DNA from 4 places in the Vibrio agarivorans genome. Region 1 is predicted to be linked to each of the others. Evidence: predicted binding sites of a transcription regulator. Region 1 holds the regulator's gene; each other region holds the start of a gene.
The links. Region 1 encodes CRP, which controls carbon source genes, mostly activating them, when cyclic AMP is high. Its sites were predicted from a motif close to TGTGANNNNNNTCACA; they were not measured.
Positions count from the first base shown of each region.

Region 1 (6,251 bases):
GTGCGATGCTAACCACCGACAAGCTTGCTGAGCACATGAAAGTCGGCACTCATGGTTCAACTTATGGCGGCAACCCTCTTGCTTGTGCAGTGGCAGAAGCGGTTGTGGATGTTGTGAGTGATCCGCAAGTCCTTGCTGGAGTTAAAGAGCGTGAAACTTGGTTCCGTGATGGGTTGAATGCCTTGAACGAAAAGTACCAGCTGTTTTCTGAAATACGGGGTAAAGGCCTACTACTCGGTGCGGCACTGAATGAAGAGTGGCAAGGTCGCGCACGCGATGTGCTAGTCGCAGCAGGTCAGCAAGGCCTAATGGTATTAGTGGCTGGCGCGAATGTGGTGCGTTTCACGCCATCGCTGGTCATTACAAAAGAAGAAGTTGATGCAGGATTAGCACGACTTGATAAAGCTTTGGAGAGTCTTGTCTCCTAAAAATCTATCGCTTGCTCTGAGCGCGGAGAGTTCTCACCGCGCTCCTTAAGCGTTCAACAGCATCAGGAGGGAGTATCGATGCTTGTAGTTCGTCCAATTAGTCTATCTGATTACGAAGCCTTACATACCTGTGCCGTCGAGTCTGGCCATGGCTTCACATCTCTACCCGTCAATGAAGAGTTACTGACTAATCGCATTACCCATTCAGAATACAGCTTTGGCAAGCCAGAGGTGAGCGAACCGGGTGATGAAGGTTATTTGATGGTGGGTTTCGATAGTGAAACTGGTGAGGTTGCCGGTTGTACTGGCATTGAAGCGTCAATTGGCTGGGATGTACCGTTCTATTCTTACCACATCAGTACCGTTGTCCACTCATCGCCTAAGCTAGGGGTGAATAATGTGGTTAAGCTGCTGACCTTTGGCAATAACTACACGGGGTGCTCTGAAATCTGCACCTTGTTCTTACGTCCGAGCTTTCGCCAAGGCTTGAATGGGCGTCTGATGTCTAAGTGCCGTTTCTTGATGATGGCAGAACACCCTGAGCGATTTTCGAAGACGATTTTTGCTGAGATGCGTGGCGTCTCAGACGATGATGGCAACTCGCCGTTCTGGAAGTGGCTACAAGAGCACTTCTTCTCGATTGAATTTACCTTAGCGGATTATCTCACAGGCATTGGTAAGAAGGGGTTTATCGCGGATTTAATGCCTAAGCTGCCTATCTATATCAACTTGTTAAGTAAAGAGGCGCAAGCGGTGATTGGCAAGGTGCATGAGAACACCAAGCCTGCGTTGCGCTTGTTAGAAAAAGAAGGCTTCACCTGCCGAAACTATGTCGACATCTTTGATGCCGGCCCAACGGTGGAGTGTGATTTACAGCATATCGAAACGGTGCGTCATTCGTTCCGCGCGAAGGTACACGTCGCTGAACATTCCAGCGCGAAAGACTTTTTGATCGCTAATACCTCTTTCGAGCACTTTAGAGCCACTGCAGCAAAAGCGGCTTATGACCAAGAAGAGGGCTCAGTCATTCTAGCCCCAGAGGTCGCTGCAGCACTGCAGGTACAAGAAGGCGATTACGTGCGCATGCACGCCCAGTAACAAGGAGAAAAGATATGACGCATTGGATTGCAGGACAATGGATCGCGGGGCAAGGTGAGGCGATGCAGTCTGTTAGCCCATTTAATGATGAGGTGATATGGCAAGGTGATAGTGCCACGCCTGCTCAAGTAGAATCAGCAGTCAGCGCAGCAAGAGTAGCTTTTTCTAGCTGGAAGAAACTGACATTTACCCAGCGCGAAGCGCATGTGTTGGCCTTTGCCGATAAGCTCAAAGAGCGTGCAGAACAGCTAGCAGAAGTGATCGCTCAAGAGACTGGCAAGCCTTTGTGGGAAACACGCACAGAAGCCGCTGCCATGGCGGGTAAGGTAGCGATATCGATTCGCGCCTATCACCAACGTACCGGTGAGCATCAGCGTGAAGCCAACGGTAATCAGATTGTACTGCGTCATCGCCCGTTGGGTGTCATGGCGGTATTTGGCCCATACAACTTCCCTGGGCATTTACCTAATGGTCATATCGTACCTTCTCTTTTAGCAGGTAATACGGTGGTGTTTAAACCATCGGATCTAACGCCACTGACAGGCGAGTTTGTGATGCGACTGTGGCAGGAGTCTGGTCTACCTGAGGGAGTGATTAACCTAGTTCAGGGTGGCAAAGAGACGGGGATCGCGCTTGCTCAAGCAAAAGGGATTGATGGTCTCTTGTTTACCGGTAGTGCAAATACCGGTCATATACTGCATCGTCAATTTGCGGGCCAGCCCGACAAAATGCTCGCCCTTGAAATGGGTGGTAACAACCCAATGGTGATTTCCGAGCAGTTTGGCGATCTTGATGCAACCGTCTACACCATTTTGCAATCCGCTTTTATTAGTGCTGGTCAACGTTGCACCTGTGCACGTCGCTTATATGTCCCTCAAGGAGAGGCAGGTGATGCACTGCTTGAGAAGCTGGTTAGTGCAACTCAAACGATTGTCATAGATGAGCCTTTTGCCGAGCCCGCGCCGTTTATGGGGCCGCAGATATCAAAGCAAGCCGCCGACCATATTCTCGCAGCTCAAGCAAACTTATTGTCATTGGGTGGCAAGGCGCTGCTGGAAGGTCAGTCGCAAGGGTTTGCGTTTGTCTCTCCTGCGATTATTGATGTCACTAACATCAGTGCCTTACCAGACGAAGAGTACTTTGGCCCACTATTGCAGGTGATTCGTTATCAAGGATTGGAACAAGCCGTGGCGTTAGCGAATGACACTCGTTATGGCTTATCGGCCGGCTTAATCTCAACCGATGATGACGAGTGGGCATACTTTGTCGATAACATTCGAGCGGGCATTGTCAATCGCAACCGCCAATTGACAGGAGCAAGCGGAGACGCACCTTTTGGTGGCCCGGGAGCTTCTGGCAACTTACGTCCAAGCGCCTTCTATGCTGCAGATTATTGTGCCTATCCGATGGCATCGATGGAAGGCAGTGAGCCTTTACTGCCAGCGACATTAAGCCCTGGGTTAAAACTATAATCATTTTTCTCGTCACAAGCTGAGGGTAGCTCGAGAGCTACCCACCTTTTCCCTCTTTTTCAAAGACAAAGCAAGGAGAGAGTATGACCCCAACTTTCACCGTCGACACACTGTTTGCGCGAATGTGGCAAGACTATATTCATCGCTTGTGCCCCTCTGCTGAGCAAGTACATCAGATACTAGAGGAGGACAAGCCACTGATTAATGACCATATTGCTTTGAGGACCTTTAATATAGAGCCACTGGGTATTGAGACCTTAGCCAAGCCATTTCTGGCTTTAGGTTATCAAGAAGGAGGTGATTATGTTTTTGAGAGCAAAAAGCTGTTAGCGAAGCATTATGAACATCCCGATCCTAACCAGCCGAAGGTGTTTATCAGTGAGTTGAAAGTTGAAGAGTGTTCAATACAGCTTCAATCGATCGTCGCACGCCTTGTTGCCCAACTGGATGCCAATAAGCTATTAACGCCGGAGTTTCTCTTTGCGGGTCGCTTGTGGGACATCTCATATCAAGAGTATCAACAATTGGCGCAAGAGAGTGAGTATGCCTCTTGGCTCGCGGCGCACGGCTATGGTGCCAATCACTTTACGGTCAGCGTGAATCAACTCAATGCGTTTGCAGAGGTCGTTGACGTAAATGCTCGGCTGAGGCAGACGGGTTTTGTTATCAATGAATCGGGTGGGGAAGTGAAAGGCACTCCCGAGGTGTTACTAGAGCAATCATCGACTATGGCCGACAAAGTACTCGTCCAATTCAGTGATGGAGAGCAGCACATTCCGGGCGGTTTTTATGAGTTTGCCAAGCGCTATCCGACCCGCGATGGTTCACTGTATCGCGGATTTGTCGCAGCGTCGGCGGACAAAATCTTTGAGAGTACTAACCAGTAGTCTCTAATACCTTAAATAGGCAAGACATAAAAAAACACCAAACGGAGGTTTGGTGTTTTTTTCAATTTAATCAGCTTACTGAAAATTCACACGGACTCGTTGAGAGCCATTGAGAATTAACGAGTGCCGTAAACCACGATAGTTTTACCGTGTGCAGAAATTAGGTTCTGCTCTTCAAGCATCTTCAAGATACGGCCAACGGTTTCACGTGAACAACCAACAATCTGACCGATCTCTTGACGAGTGATCTTGATTTGCATGCCGTCTGGGTGTGTCATTGCGTCTGGCTGTTTCGCTAGGTTTAGTAGCGTCTGAGCGATGCGACCTGTTACGTCAAGGAATGCTAAGTCACCCACTTTTTGGCTAGTCACTTGTAGGCGGCTTGCCATCTGCGCTGAAAGGCGCATTAGGATATCTGGGTTAACTTGGATAAGTTGACGGAACTTCTTGAATGAAATCTCAGCAACTTCACATGGCGATTTTGCACGTACCCAAGCAGTACGCTCTTGGTCTTCTTCAAAAAGACCTAGCTCACCAATGAAATCACCTTGGTTTAGGTAAGAAAGGATCATTTCCTTACCTTCTTCGTCTTTAATAAGAACCGCAACAGAACCTTTTACGATGTAGTACAAGGTTTCCGCTTTTTCACCAGCGTGAATCAGCGTGCTTTTTGATGGGTACTTATGAATATGACAGTGTGAAAGAAACCACTCTAACGTTGGATCGGTTTGAGGTTTACCTAGAACCATAAATATATCTTCCTCTGCAGGGTTCGCTTGCTGCTTTCCTTATTGCGCTAAGCTTAACTAGGCTTAGTAGCATAAGTGCTGAAGACACTTGCTGCAAGCTATCTCGTAATTCAGACAAGATAGTAACGCGTTTCTTGTGCGATTTCTTGATTTTAACGGGGTAAGATGACCGATAATTACTCAGATTCTGTGCACCTGATCACGTACTGACAAGGTTGTCTGGTTATTGGTCGCAATTAACCTATTTTCCCAGTTTCTATAAGCTGCTGTAAGATGGGTCTGACAATCAATTCCATCGCAAAACTCATCTTACCCCCGGGCACAACAAGTGTGTTGTGGCGCGACATAAATGAGCCGTCAATCATCGCTAGCAGATAAGGGAAGTCGACATTTTTGATCCCGCGCAGACGAATCACCACAAAACTCTCGTCCAGACTTGGGATGCCTTTCGCATTTAGCGGGTTGGAAGTGTCGACGGTAGGGACACGCTGAAAGTTGATATGGGTGCGTGAAAACTGCGGAGTGATGTAGTTTAGGTAGTCATCCATTGAGCGGACGATAGAATCCATCACTGCTTCGCGTGAGTGTCCACGGTCACGAGTGTCGCGGACAAACTTTTGAATCCACTCTAAGTTAACGATAGGCACCATGCCAATCAGAAAATCGACGTGTTTAGAGACGTTGACTTCACCATCGACTACGCCGCCATGCAGGCCCTCATAGAACAGTACATCGGTATCTTCGGGCAGTTGTTGCCATGGAGTGAAGGTTCCAGGCATTTGGTTGTAAGGCACCGCTTCATCAAAGGTATGTAGATAGCGACGCACTTCCCCTTGCCCCTCTTCGCCATAGCGAGCAAAAAACTGCTCTAGTGCAGAGAAGTCGTTGGCTTGTGGGCCGAAGTAGCTGATGTGTTTGCCTTGCTCGCGTGCTTTGCGAATCTCCACGTCCATCTCAGGACGGGTAAAGCGGTGGAAGCTATCTCCTTCCACCCAGGCGGATTTGACGTTCATCATATTGAACATCTTTCTAAAGGCTTCTGACGTTGTGGTGGTTCCTGCACCAGAGGAGCCGGTCACCGCGATAATCGGATGCTTGGCTGACATGACTTACCTGTCTATTTAATAGTTATGATTTTTGGAAGCTTAACCTTAGCGCACCAAAGTGACTTTGGCGAGGTTGTGGTTAGAATTTTCCGATGGACTTACGAACCTGAATATCAATGGTTTCATGTAGCTCAGAAAAGACGATAACGGCATCGCCTGCCTCTATTTGCTTGCGTACCTGTTCCACCTTTTGCGCCAGGGTGACTTCATACTCTCCGTAGTCGGTCCCCTCGCGAAGGATGAACTCTTTGATTAGGTTGTCGAGTGTCTCGGATTCAATTTCTTGCCATGGGATGATCATCAATACTTCTCCACTTCATGATCAATCTGTCTTAATGCGTATTATGCCGACTTTGAGAGACATTCGTAATAGGCAGGCAGCGCTTCTTCTAGCCAAAATGTGGGTTTTAGTAAACTGCCGCTGAGAAAGCCAACGTGACCTCCATGCTCAAACAGACGGTAATCGATATTATCTGGCAGGATAAATTTGGGGATCACGTCTTCAGTCATG
Region 1 is NZ_JAUFQF010000004.1:656,681-662,931, reverse strand. Features, by position in the region: gene QWZ05_RS11570 (aspartate aminotransferase family protein) at 1-428, shown strand, start outside; gene astA (arginine N-succinyltransferase) at 507-1,526, shown strand; gene astD (succinylglutamate-semialdehyde dehydrogenase) at 1,541-2,998, shown strand; gene QWZ05_RS11555 (DUF1338 domain-containing protein) at 3,082-3,885, shown strand; gene crp (cAMP-activated global transcriptional regulator CRP) at 4,002-4,634, opposite strand; gene QWZ05_RS11545 (phosphoribulokinase) at 4,871-5,740, opposite strand; gene QWZ05_RS11540 (YheU family protein) at 5,820-6,041, opposite strand; gene QWZ05_RS11535 (hydrolase) at 6,083-6,251, opposite strand, start outside.

Region 2 (6,251 bases), 360 kb from region 1:
GGTGCTTTGATGTCTTCAAGGTTAATGCCACCAAAAGTGTCTGCAATGTTCGCTACCGTATCAACGAACTCATCAATGGTGCGGTGTTTAACTTCGATATCAATCGAGTCAAGGCCTGCAAAACGTTTAAATAGCAGCGCTTTACCTTCCATTACTGGCTTAGAAGCCATAGGGCCAAGATTACCTAGACCCAGGATCGCTGTACCGTTTGAGATAACCGCAACCATGTTGCCTTTAGAGGTGTATTTATAAACGTTGTCGGCATTGAGGGCGATTTCACGGACTGGCTCTGCCACACCTGGGCTGTATGCGAGTGCTAAATCTTTCGCTGAATCAGCTGGTTTAGTGAGTGAAATTGCAATTTTACCTGCGGTAGGTTGAGCATGATAGTCGAGAGCTTGCTGGCGAAATTGTTCTTCAGCAGAAAGTGGAGTAGCGTCGTTTTTATCGTTAGGCATGAGAGCTGCTATAAATCCATGTATGTGAGACAGAGCAATATTTTAGTGGAAGCTGGATCATAAACCTAGGCTAAATTGTGAACTAAGGTAAATTCGTAGAATAAAAGTCTGCAGATCAGACCAGTACTGTTTGATGATGCTTCGAGAGGATTGTCGCACGCGCTTGAGGTGTTGCGCGTTAGAAGAAAATAATGATTATTGGCTGGTGAATTTTAGGCATTAAAAAAGGACGTCGATGACGTCCTTTTTTGTACTTACTTCAGAAGAATTACTTCTTAGAAGAAAGAGCACCGAAACGCTTGTTGAAGCGATCTACACGGCCGCCTGTATCAACGATACGTTGCTTACCAGTGTAGAATGGGTGACATTTGTCACACACGTCTAGGTGGATAGATTCTTTAGCTAGAGTTGAGTTGAACTCAAAAGAGTTGCCGCAAGAACAAGTTGCTTTTACAGCTTTGTATTCTGGGTGGATACCAGTTTTCATAGGGATAACCTCAATTGGGCCGTGTCGCTATCCAACTCTACGCTGGACACCACACGTAATTTAACAAAAACGTTTTTACTTGCTATACCGCTGATTCTGCTGCGTGAGCAAAATTAAGCCATATAGCTAAGGCGCGATATAGTAAAGAAAGCGGCGTTAGGGATCAACTGATTTGCTAAAAAAATCGCCAACTTTTTCACTGCCCATCGGTTCAATCATTGGATTGAGGGGCATTTGAGTATAATATGACGCTTCCGCAATCGTTTTCAGTCAGTCCATGCGCCCATCTATTGCTCGTGTATCTTTGCCAGTACCTCTGGACAGATCGTTTGATTATTTAATTCCTGCTCACCTTTTTCCGGTGATTGGCGGGCGAGTAGCCGTGCCGTTTGGACCCAAAACCATGATTGGTATTGTGACGGCTTTTGCTAGCGAGTCAGAGTTCGACAAACTGAAATCGATTAAGCAGGTGCTAGATGCTGAGCCGTTGTGGCCTGACTCTCTGTTCCAGCTTTTAACTTGGTGCAGTCAGTACTATCAATACCCATTGGGTGATACGCTCGCCAATGCAATGCCAGCGGCACTGAAAAAAGGCAAGCCTGCACAAGTGGAAGCGATTGTTGAGTGGCACCTTACAGAGGAAGGACGCACTCAATTAATGGCCGGCGTTGGCCGTGCAAAAAAACAAGCGTTAGCACTACAGTTGCTTGAGTCGGGCGGCTTAACCCGAGAGAAATTGAATGATGCGGGCGTTTCAACCAGCGTCACAAAAGCCCTTGAAGAAAAAGGCTGGATTGCCGCGCAATCGAGATTACCCCAAATTCAACCTTGGGGAGCTCAGGTTGAGCGAGAGGTAGAAAAACCAAAGCTGAATGAAGAGCAAGCCGTGGCGATTGCGAGTGTCAATCACCGTCAGAGTTACGGCTGTTTTTTGCTCGAGGGGGTGACGGGCTCGGGCAAGACCGAGGTTTATCTTAATCTGATAAAGCCGGTGCTAGAGCGCGGACAGCAAGCTTTGGTTTTGGTGCCGGAAATCGGCCTGACCCCGCAAACTATCGAACGTTTTGCTTCACGATTTAATGTGCCTGTCACAGTTGTGCACTCTAATCTCAACGAAACTGAGCGCCTCAATGCTTGGTTGGCTGCTCGCGATAGGGCATGTGGCATTGTGATCGGTACGCGCTCAGCACTGCTAACCCCATTTGCTGACCTCGGTATCATCATTGTCGATGAAGAGCATGACAGCTCTTATAAGCAGCAAGATAGCCTACGTTACCACGCGCGCGATGTCGCTATTATGCGAGCCAACAAAGAGGGCATTCCGATTGTTCTTGGCTCAGCGACCCCAGCGCTTGAAACGCTACACAATGCGCGTACAGGAAAATACAGCCACTTGCATTTAACGCAGCGAGCAGGCTCGGCAAAACCGACGACCAATAAGGTTCTTGATATTAAGGGGCTTTATTTGGAAGGGGGCTTGTCGGCGCCACTCATCGCAGAGATGCGTAAACACCTTGAAGCGGGTAATCAGGTGTTATTGTTTCTCAACCGCCGCGGTTTTTCGCCAGCTTTGATGTGTCATGAGTGTGGCTGGATCGCGGAGTGTCATCGCTGTGAGGCGTATTACACCTATCACCAAAATAGCAATGAGATTCGATGTCATCACTGTGGTTCACAACGCCCGGTGATTCATCAGTGTCAGGGGTGTGGTAGCTCGCACCTTGTGACTGTCGGAGTGGGGACTGAACAGTTAGAGACACAGCTAAACAGCTTGTTCCCAGATTACAGCGCCATTCGTATTGATCGTGACAGCACGCGTCGAAAAGGCAGCCTTGAACAGGCGCTAGAGTCGATTCGCAACAACGATCATCAGATATTGATTGGCACACAAATGCTGGCTAAAGGGCACCATTTTCCCAATGTGACCCTAGTGGCCCTGTTAGATGTCGACGGCTCGTTGTATAGCAGTGATTTTCGTGCTTCAGAGCGCTTAGCTCAGCTCTTTATTCAAGTCGCAGGCCGAGCAGGCCGAGCCAGTAAGCGTGGTGAAGTGATTTTGCAAACGCACCACCCAGAGCATCCGTTGCTGCAAGCACTGCTGACTCAAGGCTATAGCCAATTTGCGGATACGGCTCTGCAAGAGCGCAAAATGGCTCTGCTACCGCCTTATAGCTTTTTAACCTTGTTTAAAGCGGAAGCGAACGACAATCAGATGGTTGAGCAGTTTTTGCGTCAAGTGCGCCACACCCTAGAAGCACATCCGCTGTATTCTCAAGGAGATGTTGTACTTGGGCCGACACCAGCACCGCTGTCAAAGCGAGCGGGGAAATATCGCTGGCAGCTACTATTACAAACGCAATCCCGCGCTCAGATGCAGCGATTGCTCTCTAGCGCTAAGCCTGCCATTGGGCTTTTGCCATTGGCGAAAAAAGTGCGTTGGAGCTTAGATATTGAGCCACAAGACCTCAGCTAACGGCGATATGCCATTAGTTGATCTGTTGTGTTGTGAGTCATATCACCTTTTTACTGAAAGAAATGTTAATCACCCCGTAACATTAAATTCGTAAATACATACACTAATTGTTTGCTACGGAGTAAAAATTGAAGATGAAAACGAGAGGACAGATGTAATGGCGACAATGAAGGATGTTGCTTTATTGGCAGGCGTTTCGACTGCTACGGTGTCCCGTGCATTGATGAACCCTGAGAAAGTCTCAGCAGCAACGCGAGAGAAGGTCGAAGATGCCGTAATGGAGTCGGGTTATTCACCAAACTCTTTAGCGCGTAATCTGCGTCGCAATGAATCAAAAACGATTGTCGCGATTGTGCCTGATATCTGTGACCCGTATTTCTCAGAGATCATTCGTGGTATTGAAGATGCCGCAATGGAGCATGGATACCTAGTATTACTAGGTGATAGTGGCCAACAGAAGAAGCGCGAATCTTCTTTTGTAAACCTTGTCTTCACCAAGCAAGCAGATGGTATGTTGCTGCTAGGTTCAGACTTGCCTTTTGATGTGAGTAAATCAGAGCAAAAAAACCTGCCGCCGATGGTGATGGCGTGTGAATATGCCCCAGAGCTTGAACTGCCAACGGTGCATATTGATAACCTGACGTCTGCCTTTGAGGCCGTGAATTACCTGACACAACTTGGCCATAAGAAAGTGGCGCAGATTTCAGGTCCTAACACGTCTACGCTATGTCAGTTCCGTCATCAAGGGTATCAGCAAGCCTTGCGTCGAGCAGGCCTAGAGATGAAGCCTGAATATGTAGAGTATTGTGATTTCAACTTTGAGGGTGGCGTGAAAGGCGTGCGTAAGCTGCTGTCTAATTCAGAGCCGCCGACTGCGATTTTCTGTCACTGTGATACGCAAGCTATTGGCGCTATTCAGGAAGCGAAACGTCTTGGTTTCCGCGTTCCGCAAGACTTGTCTGTTGTCGGTTTTGATAACATCGACTTTGGCTTGTATTGCGATCCACCATTAACGACAGTCGCTCAACCACGCTATGAAATTGGCCGTCAAACCATGCTCATGATGCTGGAAGTATTGCGTGGTCATGATGTTCGAGCAGGGTCTCGTTTACTTGAGACTGAGCTGGTGATTCGTGACAGTGCTGCGCCACCAAGATTGGTTTAGATTCTGTCGATGCAAGTGTCAGAATTCTCGCAATTTTGCACCAAATAGAACCGGTTGCCCGTTTTTGTCCCCCTTTTCCGGTTAAGTCTGTTCTAGAACGGCATTCTGCTTTACCATGCGGAATGTCGTTCACCAATTTATATTATTTGCTGTGGCAAAAGATTACGTAAAACGTGGCCGAGGGACACCCAAGCGGCCAACCAAACGCTCCACTCCACGACGTAAACCGTGGCGTAGTGGGCTTCTCGCGATCCTATTACTTGGCATTTTCAGCTATGGGTTGTACCTATTAGGTCAAGACCCAGAGCCACAAGCGCCTGTCGCTGTTCAACCTAAGCCTCAGCCGAAGCCGGTACCAAAACCGAAAAAGGTGTTGCCGCCTAAGCCTGAAGAGAAGTGGGATTACGTAGAGACACTGCCTAATCGCCAGATTGAAGTGGAAGCCAAAGAGCTACAGGTTTCTGATATTCCTTATATCATGCAATGTGGCGCTTATAAGTCTCTTGAGCAAGCCGAGTCGCGTAAGCTAGATATCGCTTTCCAAGGCATAGAAAGCAAGGTGCGTAAAACCGAAGGCAGCAGTTGGTATCGTGTTGTGCTGGGCCCTTATGACATGAAGCGTGATGCGGAGCGAGATAGGCATCGTCTAGAGCGCGCTAAGATTGAGCCTTGCGCGATTTGGAAAGATTCGCAGTAGTTTCTATAGCCCACTCAAATGAGTGGGCTTTATTTTTAGGAAACGAGTAAGTGCCTAATTGACGGTCTGTTTCAAATGTCATTCTGAACTCGTTTCAGAATCTACTATCAGTGTGTAGGGAACGTATGGTTAGATGCTGAAATGAATTCAGCATGACGTTTTCTTCATGATCATGCGTATTTAACTCTGATGACCAATAGGTCATCCGTTAAAACCGCACCCCTTGAATTTTCTGCCCCATATCCTCATATAATCCTTATATCCAATGTGAATTCAAATATAAGGCCTGACTCATGACTACGATTGTATCTGTTCGCCGTAATAATAAAGTGGTTATCGCCGGTGATGGACAAGTGTCACTTGGCAACACTGTGATGAAGGGCAATGCGCGTAAAGTTCGCCGCCTATACAACAACAAAGTACTGGCTGGTTTTGCTGGTGGTACGGCAGATGCGTTCACGCTATTTGAACGCTTTGAAAGTAAACTGCAGATGCACCAAGGTCATTTGACCAAAGCGGCTGTTGAGCTTGCAAAAGATTGGCGTAGTGATCGTGCACTGCGTAAGTTAGAAGCGCTATTGGCGGTGGCTGATGAAACGGCTTCTCTGATCATCACGGGTAACGGTGATGTGGTTCAGCCAGAAAACGACCTGATCGCGATTGGTTCAGGTGGTAACTTTGCTCAAGCTGCTGCGACAGCGCTACTTGAGAACACAGATTTAGACGCGAAAGAGATCGCGGAGAAATCATTAAAAATCGCTGGTGACATCTGTGTATTCACCAACCATCACCACACTATCGAAGAACTAGAAACACCGGCGCAAGCTGAATAATCCCAAGATAGTCGTGTTTGCTGTTTTAACGAATTAAGGAATCCCTATGTCTGAAATGACTCCTCGCGAAATTGTTCATGAACTGAACCGCCATATTATTGGCCAAGACAATGCAAAGCGCTCGGTAGCGATTGCACT
Region 2 is NZ_JAUFQF010000004.1:1,012,341-1,018,591, forward strand. Features, by position in the region: gene QWZ05_RS13190 (malic enzyme-like NAD(P)-binding protein) at 1-458, opposite strand, end outside; gene rpmE (50S ribosomal protein L31) at 727-945, opposite strand; gene priA (primosomal protein N') at 1,223-3,418, shown strand; gene cytR (DNA-binding transcriptional regulator CytR) at 3,546-4,583, shown strand; gene QWZ05_RS13210 (SPOR domain-containing protein) at 4,735-5,280, shown strand; gene hslV (ATP-dependent protease subunit HslV) at 5,574-6,113, shown strand; gene hslU (ATP-dependent protease ATPase subunit HslU) at 6,160-6,251, shown strand, end outside.
Region 2: a site for CRP is predicted at 3,450-3,465, ahead of cytR (DNA-binding transcriptional regulator CytR). Genes of this name have one in related genera too.

Region 3 (6,251 bases), on a different contig from region 1:
GACATAGGTACGGGTCACCGCCATCTAGTAGGCTGTCGTATGTTGCACGTAGTAGACCTGGTTGACCTGGAGTGAACTCATCACCTAGTAGTAGGTCTAGAGATGCTTTCAATAGTGGGTCAGCGTTGTAGTAGTCGTATGGGTTGTAACCTGCCGCTTGTGTGCGTTTCACACCATCAACATCTAAGCCGAAGATGTAGATGTTCTCATCGCCTACTTCTTCACGGATCTCAACGTTAGCACCGTCCATCGTACCGATAGTTAGGGCACCGTTAAGCGCCATCTTCATGTTACCCGTACCAGATGCTTCTTTACCTGCCATAGAGATTTGCTGAGAAACGTCAGCCGCTGGGATCAACATTTCAGCCATGCTTACACGGTAGTCAGGGATGAATACCACTTTCAGCTTACCGCCTAGGCGAGGGTCGTTGTTTACTTTCTCAGCAACCTTGTTAATCGCAAAGATGATCTCTTTCGCTAAGTGGTAACCTGGCGCCGCTTTCGAGCCGAAGAATACAACGCGTGGCGTCATATCAAACGTTGGGTCATTCAGTAGGCGGTGGTATAGAGACAACACGTGTAGCAAATCAAGCTGCTGGCGCTTGTACTCGTGCAGACGCTTGATCATCACGTCAAAGATAGCATTCGTATCTAGCTCGATACCCATGTTCTCTTTAACCCAATCCGCTAGACGCTGTTTGTTCTGTTTCTTAACAGCCATGTACTCTTTTTGGAATTTCGCATCGTTAGCAAATTCCGCAATGCCTTCTAGCTGTTCAAGCTTAGCTGGCCACTCAGAACCAATCTTCTCAGTGATAAGAGCCGATAGACCTGGGTTACAGAATTTCAACCAACGACGAGGTGTCACACCGTTCGTTACGTTGTGTAGACGAGTTGGGTACATCTCGTGGAACTCTGGGAATAGGTCAGCTTTCACCAACTCAGAGTGAAGTGCTGCTACACCGTTAACTGCGTATGAACCGATAACACATAGGTTAGCCATACGAACCATGCGGTGGAAACCTTCTTGGATGATAGAAAGCTTAGCTTGCTTCTCACCATCACCAGGCCACATTGCACGTACTTCTTGTAGGAAGCGGTGGTTGATTTCAAAGATAATTTCCATGTGACGAGGAAGTAGACGCTGAATTAGCGACTCAGACCAAGTCTCTAGTGCTTCTGGCAATAGAGTGTGGTTTGTGTACGCGAATGTGTGCGAGCTGATTTCCCATGCTTCTTCCCAAGATAGGCCTTTCTCATCAAGAAGGATGCGCATCAATTCTGGGATAGCGATAGTTGGGTGTGTATCGTTAAGCTGGATAGTCTCTTGCTTAGGAAGATCCGCTAGTGTGTAACCTGCTGCTTCGTGGCGACGTAGGATGTCGCGTACCGATGCTGCTGAGTGGAAGTACTGCTGCATTAGACGCAGAGTCTTACCTTTCTCGTGGTTGTCGTTCGGGTAAAGAACTTTCGTGATGTTACCTGCATCGATCAGTGCGTGCTGAGCTTCGAAGTAGTCACCGTTGTTGAAGCTCTCTAGAGAGAAAGGCGCAAGAGCCTGACATTCCCAAAGACGCAGTGGATACACTGTTTCTGACTCGTAACCTACGATAGGTAGATCCCATGGCATTGCTTTCACAGTCATGCCTGGTACCCATTTGCGGACTTCTTTGCCGCCTTGGTTAACCACTTCTACGCGGCCAAAGAAACCGATCTCTTGAGCAAGTTCAGGACGAGCCACTTCCCAAGGGTAACCCTCAACACCACGCCATGCGTCTGGTGCTTCTTTCTGGCGGCCATCTTCAAATGACTGCTTAAATAGACCGTATTCGTAGTGCAGGCCGTAACCTACAGTTGGGTATTCTTGTGCAGCACAAGAATCCATGAAACATGCTGCTAGACGACCTAGACCACCGTTACCTAGTGATGGGTCACGTTCTTCTTCTAGAAGATCTGTTAGGTTTTGACCTAGCTCTTCCATCGCTTCAGTGATCTGCTCGTACAGACCCATGCTGATCAGGTTGTTACCTGTCAAACGGCCAATAAGGAACTCTAGTGAAAGGTAGTTAACGCTTTTCGCTTGTTTGATTTTTGGGTCTTGCTCTGTTTGTAGCAAGTCAAGCGTTGTTAGTTCTGCTAGTGCGCGGCCCATTGCTAGGTACCATGCACGAGGAGAAGCTGTTTCTACTGTTGTCGCGTAAGTCGCTGAAAGGTGTTTTTTAACATCTGCTTGGAATGCAGCTTTGTCAAAGTTTTTCTGTTGAGTAGGTTTCATTAGAGAAATCTCACTTATTGGTTTTAATCCATCTACGATATATCGTGCATTGTCCCCTATTTCAAAACATCCTCCCGTATAGGGTGGAGGATAGGAGGAGAGCACAGGGCGTAGAGCCTATTACTTTGCAAATAAAGTGATCTAACTCTCACTGACACTCGATTTGCTCAAATTTGTGTTGAACCGGATCACACTCATGGTCGTTTTATAAACAACCGTAAACGATGACAGAAAAATTAACCTTTTTAGAGTTATCGGGATTTTTATAACCTTGGTCACAAATATTTATCGAGCCATCACTTTTGTGCTAATAAGCAGTGCAATCGATTTCAATAATAGTGAACAAATGACTACATTTTGTGACCAAGCCCACAGATATGGGGCGTAGTTGTACCAGATGTACGAATTGCGAGCGAAAACGAGGGTTGGATCAATGCCATTCGCGTTTTTCTTTCAGTAACATGACGATACCCAGTCATACCATCCTACTTTTAGGCACGTATGACGAATAAATAGAGACACCGTTAACGGTGCATTGGATAAATCAGGGTAAGAATAAGATGTGGATACCATCAAAGTTAACTCGCCCGGGCCGATTACATAACGCGATTCTACGCCCACGAGTTTTAGACTTGCTGCAAGAAGCTAACTGCTACAAATTAGTACTGTTCCGTTCGCCAGCTGGCTACGGTAAAACCACAATGGCAGCTCAGTGGCTAGCAGATAAAACGCATGTCGGTTGGTATAGCGTAGATGAGAGTGATAACGACCCATTTCGCTTTATTAACTATTTTTTGCAAGCGCTGAACAAAGCGACAGATAACTGCTGTCCAAATGCTCAAAAACTGGCTGAGAAGCGCCAGTTCTCATCATTGCATTCACTATTTGGTGAAGTCTTCACTGAGCTTTCTGACTTTTATCAAGAGAGCTACATTGTTATCGATGACTACCATCTCATTAATGATGACGAAATTCATGAAGCGATGCGCTTTTTCCTTAAACATATGCCTGACAATCTCACGCTAGTGGTCACAAGCCGATCTGCACCGCCATTGGGCACCGCTAACCTGCGCGTTCGTGACCTGATGATTGAGATTGGCAACGAGCTGCTCGCATTTGATACTGAAGAGACGACACGTTTCTTCAATCAGCGAGTAGATGATGGCATTGACGATCAAACTGCGAATAGCCTTCGCACCTATGTGGAAGGCTGGCCATCTGCGCTGCAGTTGATCGCTTTACAAGCTCAGCACCAACAGCGTACCTTAGTACAATCGGCTGAGTCAGTTTCACAATTCAATCACGCCCATCTTTGGGACTATCTGATTGAGGAAGTTTTCGATCTTCTTGATCAAGAGACACGCCAGTTCTTGTTGGAATGTTCTGTACTGGATCACTTCAACGATACCCTCGTCTGCACCTTGACTAAGCGCGAAGACGCACTAAGCATGCTTGAGTCTCTCAATCGCTATGGTTTGTTTGTCTACCCTCTTGAGGGAGAGCACAACTGGTATCGCTTCCATAATCTGTTTGCAGAGTTTCTTGCTCACGAGCGTCAAGCACGGATCCCACAAAAAGAGGGAGAGTTACACCAAGCAGCGGCGCAAGCTTGGCTAGAACAAGGTATGCCTCATCGCGCCCTCAGCCATGCTCAAATGTCGAATGATACTGAGCTAATGGCAGGTATTCTGCGTGAGCACGGATGGAAGATGTTCAACCAAGGCGAGCTAGAGTCCCTTGAAAAAGCGATCAGCAGCCTATCGCCAGAGCAGCTTTACACAGTACCGAAACTCGTGATGCTGCAAGCGTGGGTTGAGCAGAGTCTCAATGGCTATAACAAGGTAGGTGACATGCTCACCACCGCGATTGAGCACATGGAAGAGTACGATGTCACTCTATCCTCCAAAGAGCAAGGTGAGCTTAATGCACTAAAAGCACAGGTAGCGATTAACCAAAACCAGCCTGAGCAAGCACTTGAGCTGGCGGAACTGGCGCTCAGTCAACTTGATCACACGGTATATCGTAGCCGCATTGTCGCCACGTCTGTTGTCGGCGAAGTCAACCACGTACTTGGCCATCTCAGTCGTGCGCTGCCGATGATGCAACAAACAGAGAAGCTTGCTCGTCAATATCAGGTTTACCATCAAGCGTTGTGGGCAATGCTGCAACAGAGCGAGATCTTAATTGCTCAAGGTTACGTTCAAGCGGCCTACGAAGTACAAGACAACGCCTTTAAGCTCATTGAGGAGCATCAACTTCAGCAATTGCCAATGAATGAGTTCTTGCTGCGTATCCGCTCACAGCTGTTGTGGTGCTGGAATCGATTGGATGAAGCTGAGGTGTGTGCTTACCAAGGGATTGAAGTACTTGGCAACGACAGTGACCCACGTCACCTTCATTCCTACTCTATGCTGGCACGCATCGCGATTGGTCGTGGTGAGCTTGATAAGGCAGCTAAGTTCATCAAGCAAATCGAGCACATGATGAAGCAATCCACCTACCACGTTGATTGGACGGCGAATGCCTCACTCTCCTTACTGCTCTTCTGGCAGGCGCGTGGTGACAGTGGTGCGATCCAGCAGTGGCTAGAGACTGCTACTCGCCCAGATAAAGCGTGTAACCACTTTACTCAGTTACAGTGGCGCAATATCGTACGCGCCTACATTAACTTAGGTGAGTTTGAGCAAGCACAAGAGACGCTTAGCTTCCTGCAGCAAGAGGCAGATAAGCATCAGCTAGTGACGGATACGAACCGTAACCTAATTGTCGAAACTATTTTGCTTGCGAGCAAAGGTGAAGACGATGAAGCACGAGCGAAGCTCAAGTACGCCTTAGAGATGACCAACCAAACCGGTATTTTGGGTAACTTCCTTGTTGATGGCAGCAAAATTGGCCACCTGCTTGAAAAACTGACCCACAAGACCGAACTTGGGGATCTTGAGCGTCACCGAGCGCAGCAGCTGATGAAAGACATCTCAACCACGCAGCGCAGTCGCTCAGTACACTTTGATGAAGAGTTTGTTGAGAAGCTGGTCAATCACCCAAATATTCCTGAACTAGTGCGCACCAGCCCTCTCACGCAGCGAGAGTGGCAAGTACTTGGCCTGATCTACTCTGGGTTTAGTAACGAGCAGATTGCGCAAGAGCTGGATGTCGCAGGTACAACGATTAAAACCCATATTCGCAACTTGTATCAAAAGCTCAACATCGCCAACCGCAAAGAGGCAATCCGCACGGCAGAAAACCTACTGCAGTTAATGGGCTATTAGAGATAGCGAAGCGAAAAATAGAAAGAGCGCCTGCGTTACTCGCTGGCGCTCTTTTTTTCGTTCATTTTTAAGATGAGATCATGAAAGACCCAAAACGCTGAAGACTAAGTCAAAGTCGCTTTGGTTCAGCTTGTTTAGGCTTCTCACATTTACAGTGTAAAACTGTTTACTGCTCTTGGCGCAATGCGCGAATTAATACCGATGTATCCATTCGGTTGTCACCTTGCGAACTCAGCTGACGATACTGCGCAATCACTTTTTCCGTCAGAGGTAATGTGACGCCTTGGCGCTCTGCTTCATCAAGACAAAAACCAAGATCTTTGATCATCCAATCAATCGCAAAGCCAAAATCGAACTTATCTTGCGACATGGTGACACCGCGATTCTCCATTTGCCAAGAGCCCGCCGCGCCATGCTTTAAGCAGTCAACGACAGTCGCGATATCTAAACCTGATTTTTCCGCTAACAAAAGCCCTTCCGACAAGCCAGATAATACACCACCAATACAAATTTGATTGACCATCTTGGCGCGCTGTCCCTGCCCTACCGCACCCATCAACACCGACGACTTACCGTAAGCAGAAAAAACCGGTTGCAGTTCATCAAACAACGCTTGGTCGCCACCACACATAATCGTCAGAACGCCATTCTCCGCACCGGCTTGGCCTCCTGAGACTGGTGCATCCATAAATCGAATAGAATGGCTC
Region 3 is NZ_JAUFQF010000002.1:250,801-257,051, reverse strand. Features, by position in the region: gene QWZ05_RS06685 (glycogen/starch/alpha-glucan phosphorylase) at 1-2,275, opposite strand, end outside; gene malT (HTH-type transcriptional regulator MalT) at 2,836-5,544, shown strand; gene QWZ05_RS06675 (NAD(P)-dependent oxidoreductase) at 5,711-6,251, opposite strand, start outside.
Region 3: a site for CRP is predicted at 2,411-2,426, ahead of QWZ05_RS06685 (glycogen/starch/alpha-glucan phosphorylase). Genes of this name have one in related genera too.

Region 4 (6,251 bases), 390 kb from region 1:
CGATTCGCTCCGCCTTGAATGGCGAGAGGGAGTGACTCTAGATGGTCGATACAGACTTCAACTTGCATGATATTCTCAGTAAAAACAGGCACAAAAAAAGAGCATAGAAACGCCTTCTATGCTCTCATATTCTTCTTATCAAAAATGTGACGTCAATTAAGCGGCATCTTCTGCTTTTGGCTCTTCAACGACTTCAACAGGCTTCGCCTTCTTTGGTGCTGGCTTACGCTTAGCGCCTAGTGCATAAAGCACTTCTTCTTTGTTTTGAGCTAGGAACATCGCAAGGTCTTCTTGTTTGCCTTCGTCTTCCATCAGTTCACTCTTACCTAGCAGCGAAAATAGCTCATCGGCCATATCCAGCATTTTGTCATAAGCGTCCGCTTCGGCTTTAGAGGTAAAAGTCATCTTTTCTTCTCCGTTGCGTTCCACCACGTACTTAACGATTACAGCCATGGTTAATCCTCTAATCTAATCTTTAAAAATAACTGGCTTTTTATACAGTTTTCAGGGAATAAAGTCCAGTTGTCGAATGAGAGATGGGATCAAACGCTCATTGATTAGTCGTATCAATCTGTTTTTCTAGAATCAATAATTCAGTGAGTGTTTTAACGGCCAATATGCTTTTTTGCTCGATAGATCATGCTGATAAATAGCAGCTGTGCTAATCTCGTTGACATCACAGATACAGCTTAATGAGTCGCCCTTGTTTACGGTTTATCACTCCAATCAAATTGATGTTCTAAAAACGTTGCTGGTCGAGTTAATCAAACGTGACCCGCTAGAAAATCCACTTGAATCTGAACAAATCTTGGTGCAAAGCCCAGGTATGTCACAGTGGTTGAAAATGGCCCTAGCAGAAGAGCTTGGTATTGCCGCAAACCTTGAGTTTCCGCTCCCAGCGACTTTTATCTGGAAGATGTTCACTTACGTTTTACCGGATGTGCCTGAGCGAAGCTTCTTCAATAAAGAGGCGATGGTATGGAAGCTGATGACTTTGCTACCAGAGCAACTTGATAAACCTGAGTTTGCACCGCTAAAACAATATTTGAGTGATGATGAGCAGCAGATCAAACGTTATCAATTGGCGGAAAAGATAGCCGATATTTTTGATGGCTACTTAGTGTATCGACCTGAATGGATAGCGAGTTGGGAAGCGGGACAAGCGGTGGCTGAAATCGAGGGTGAGCACGAGTGGCAGCCTATTCTTTGGCAAGCGCTCTATGACTACACCGTTGAGCTCGAACAGTCACCTTATCACCGTGCCAATCTGTATGAGCACTTTATTGATACGCTGCAATCGTATCAGGGCAGCTTTGATAAGCTGCCTAAAAGGCTGTTTATTTTTGGTATCTCATCACTCCCACCGCGCTATCTTGATGCGCTCAAGGCGTTAGGTGAGCACATTGATGTTCACCTGATGTTCACCAACCCTTGCCAATACTACTGGGGCGAGGTGCGCGATAAACGTTTTATTGCCAAGTTGGCGGCCAAGCATCGACAGCATTTGGTGCTTAATCAACAGCACAGTGAGATTGATGGTGAAACGCCGCAGCTAAAAGGCTCAATTGAACAGAACACCCTTGATGAACTGCACACGGATGCGGTGGGTAATAGCTTGCTCGCGTCGATGGGTAAGCTGGGGCGTGATAATTTGTATCTCTTATCTCAACTCGAATCGAATGAGATTGAGGCGTTTGTGGATGTTGAGCGTGATACGTTATTGCACCATCTGCAAGCGGATATTCTGAATCTTGAAGAGCATCAAGATGACACTATTTTAGATTCAAGTCTGCACAAGCAAACCGTCAATTCAAATGACAAATCGGTGACGGTGCATGTTTGTCATAGTGCGATGCGTGAAGTGGAAGTGCTGCACGATCAGCTATTGGCGATGTTTGAGCGCCAGCCAGACTTGAAACCTCGCGATATCATCGTCATGGTGGCAGATATTAATGCCTACAGCCCGGCCATTCAGGCTGTGTTTGGCAATGCAAGTGCTGACCGATACATTCCGTTTTCTATCTCAGATAGAACGGCAGATAAAGAGAGCCCAATTCTCAACGCGTTTAGCTATTTGCTGTCGTTGCCTGAATCGCGCTGTACTGCATCTGAACTGTTAGAGCTGTTGGAAACCCCTGCGATAATGCGTAACTTTGGTCTCGACTACAGTGATTTTCAGCAAGCCAAGCGCTGGGTTGAAGCCTCGGGTATTCGCTGGGGGCTTTCACCAGAGACGGCGACGGAGTTTGACCTTCCCCAAGGGGAGCAGAACACGTGGCAGTTTGGTATTGAGCGGATGCTCTTGGGTTATGCCATGAGCGGTGAAGGGCAACTGTTTGAGTCTGGCGTTGGCACCATCGCCCCTTACAATGAGGTGCAGGGGTTATCCGCCGAGTTAGCCGGTAAGCTCGCACACTATATCGATAGCATTCGCCATTTCCGCGCGCACCTGAGTCAAAGCCAGTCGGTTGCTGATTGGCAACACCATCTTGGAGAGCTGCTTGATGCCTTCTTTGCGCCAGAGTTAGAAGAAGAGGTCGCGCTGCACAGCATTCGTCATACCTTCGGTCAGCTCTCTCAGCAGTTGGTGGATGCCGGTTATCAAGCGCCGCTTGAGCCGATTATTATTCGTCAGTATCTTGAAAATAAGCTCTCGGGTAGCCGTGTCTCTCAGCGATTCTTAGCGGGGCAGGTAAACTTCTGTACCCTAATGCCGATGCGTTCTATCCCATTCAAAACCGTGTGTTTGTTGGGAATGAATGATGGTGCTTATCCTCGCAATGTTGCACCTGAAGGGTTTGATTTGATGAACGGTCGCGTTAAGCCAGGCGATCGCTCACGTCGTGATGATGATCGATACCTGTTCTTAGAGGCGATGCTCTCTGCGCAAGATACTCTGTATATCAGCTATATTGGTCGTTCAATTCAAGATAATACAGAGCGTGTGCCTTCAGTACTGGTCAGTGAGTTGATGGAATATTGTCAGCAAAACTACTGCCTTGAAGGGCAGCAAGAGCTGGATGTCGATCGTTCAGGGAATCAGTTACTCGAAGCCTTGATTCACCATTACCCAATGGTGCCGTTTAGTCGCAACGCCTTTGAGCTTGGGAGTTATGCGCGAGAGTGGCTACCCGTAGCAAATAGAGACCAAGAAAACTTGGTGCAAAAGGGTCAGTCAGTGAGTGATTATTGGCTGGATGTGACCTTCCCATATGAGCTTGATTTGGTTGAACTGCAGCGTTTTTGGCGCTTGCCGGTGCAGTACTTCTTTACTCGCCGTTTGAAGGTGATGTTTGATGAGCTGGATAACCCACTGCTCGATGATGAGCCATTTGTCCTCGATGGGCTCCAGAGCTTCCAGATGAAATCAGAATTGCTTTCGGTGCTACTTGAGACAGAGCCATCTCAAGCCGCTCAGGCTGTGAGTCAGTTTGTTGCTAACAAGCGCGCAGAAGGTGCTCTCCCTGTTGGAGCATTTGGCGAGCTGGAGTTTGAGAGCAATCGAGTGCAAATCGAGGCGCTACAAGAGGAGCTGCAACACTATTGCTCCGCGCCGCTTGACGATATTGAAGTGCGGGTAACACTCACTGCATTGGGCGAGCAAAAACCAATAGAGTTAGTCGGTTGGCTTCAGCAGCACTATCAGTCTGGGCTAGTGCGCTATCGTGTAGGCCGGATTCGTTCACAAGATATGTTGTCCGCTTGGATAGACCATTTATGTTTGCACGCGATGGGGCATAGCAAGCCGACGCATCTTATTGGCTATGACCGCAAAGAGGGCGTGGTGCATTGGGTTATCCCAGCACTTGCTCAACAGCAGAGTCAGTCGCTACTCAATGAACTTGTTCGCCTGTTCTCACAAGGGGTGAATCAACCATTGCCTTATTTACCTGTCACCGCACTCGCCGCAGTCGAAGCGGGTTTCTCTCGTGGCAACTGGGCCGAAGATGATGAAAAATCACTGAAAAAAATGGCGGATGCGTTTCAGGGTGGTTACATGAGCACGGGTGAAGGTGAGAACGAATACATTGCACGGGTTTGGCCGCAATGGGAAGACGACCTGGCGAATCAGGTGTTAAGCCTAAGTCGCTTAGTGATTCAGGCGCCCCGCTTGGCACTCAAAACAATTGAAGACTATCGCAGCGAAGAAAGCTAAGTGGTAGGGCGGCCGTCAGCATATCGTTATTTTATATAGGGTATTTGCTGACGGCCATAGGTCAGAGGGACCTAATCTCGGTAGGAACGTGTGTTGTGATGAATTCCAATGCGCGCATAGTAGCCATTCGATATCAGGGATACCGTGAGAGAGATCCCACGGAATTTCAAAGATTTAGTAATTTATTTTATGTATTCGGTTTTTATAGGTTGGATCACAGTTTGATCTGCCGTAATAACGGGTTACAAGGGATTTAATATGACCAATGCGGTGCAAGGTGTGACACCACTTCAAGCTATGACATTTCCACTTCATGGCGCACGCTTAATAGAGGCTTCGGCAGGTACAGGCAAAACCTTTACCATCGCGGGCTTATATCTACGATTGATATTGGGCCATGGCGATGATCAAACTCGTCATCAAAAGCCTTTGACCGTCGACCAGATTTTGGTAGTGACCTTTACTGAAGCGGCCACGGCGGAGCTTAGAGATCGTATTCGTGCAAGAATACATGATGCTCGATTAGCGTTCAGTCGCGGTGTGAGTGATGATCCGGTTATTGAGCCGCTTCTTGATGAAGTATCTGATCATGCCTCTGCAGTCGCCTTGTTATTGCAAGCCGAGCGTCAAATGGATGAAGCAGCGGTGTACACCATTCACGGCTTTTGTCAGCGCATGCTGACTCAAAATGCCTTTGAATCAGGCAGTCGCTTTAACAATGAGTTTGTCACTGATGAAGGCATGCTCAAAGCCCAAGTGGTGGCGGATTATTGGCGTACTCAGTTTTACGGCTTGCCTTTACCATTGGCTCAGCAGGTGCGACTGCTATGGTCTGACCCCAGCGCTTTGCTAGCGGATATCGGCCGTTACCTAAGTGGTGCGCCACTCAAATTGACTGTTGAGCCGATGACGGGCAGTTTAGATGACCTGCACCAGAAAAATATCGAACAGATTCAGGCTCTCAAGCAAACTTGGCAAGCTGGCCAACAAGACTATCAAGCCTTGATAGAGGGCTCAGGTGTGAATAAGCGCAGCTATACGAAAAAATCGCTGCCGACGTGGCTTGCGGTCATCGATGCTTGGGCTGCCAACCCAACCACAGATTATTCCTACCCAGACCAATTAGAGAAGTTCTCACAGCAAGTGCTTGATGAGAAATCACCGAAAGGCAACCCACCACAACATGCGACCTTTGCGGCCATAGATGAATTCCTGTCTGCGCCAGTCAGCCTGAAAGCACCGATATTGGCGCATGCTATTGGTGTGTGTCGTGACAAATTACAACAAGCGAAACATCGCAAGCAATGGCTATCGTTTGATGATCTATTGACGCAGCTTTCCGCCTCGATGGATGTCGATGAGGAAGGGCGACTTGGGGCTCGCATTCGCGAACTGTACCCGATAGCCATGATTGATGAGTTTCAAGATACCGACCCGCTGCAATACAGTATTTTTGGCCGAATCTATCTAGATAACCCAGAGTGTGGCTTATTTATGATTGGCGACCCTAAGCAAGCAATTTATGGCTTTCGCGGCGCCGATATCTTTACCTATATCAAGGCGAGAAATCAGGTCACTGCCCACTACACATTGGGCACAAACTGGCGCTCAAGTGCAGAGATGGTGCAGTCTGTTAACCAGATTTTTGAACTGCCGGATAGTCCGTTTATCTATGACGATGACATCCCCTTTCTGTCAGTCAATTACAGCCCGAATGCGGACAAGCGTCACTGGACTCTAGAAGGAGAGAAGCAGCCTGCTTTGATCTATTGGCAACAAGAGACAGAAGAGAAACCCGTGTCTAAAGGTGAGTATCTTGATGTCATGGCCAGTGCCACAGCCAGCGAGGTGCAAAAGATTCTCACCGCTTCTGATTATGGGCAAGCAGAGCTCATCAGTGGCGATAAACATCATGCTATACAAGCGGGTGATGTTGCGGTGCTGGTGCGCACTGGTGCTGAAGGGCAGCGTATTCAGCAGGCACTGGCAGAGCAGGGGATAGCCAGTGTCTACCTGTCGAATCGAGACAGTGTGTTTAGTAGTGCGGTTGCCATGGATATCTTGCGCCTACTCACAGCCGTGCTTGTGCCTGATG
Region 4 is NZ_JAUFQF010000004.1:270,666-276,916, reverse strand. Features, by position in the region: gene QWZ05_RS09665 (copper homeostasis protein CutC) at 1-68, opposite strand, end outside; gene QWZ05_RS09660 (YebG family protein) at 157-453, opposite strand; gene recC (exodeoxyribonuclease V subunit gamma) at 704-4,156, shown strand; gene recB (exodeoxyribonuclease V subunit beta) at 4,415-6,251, shown strand, end outside.
Region 4: a site for CRP is predicted at 4,302-4,317, ahead of recB (exodeoxyribonuclease V subunit beta). Genes of this name have one in related genera too.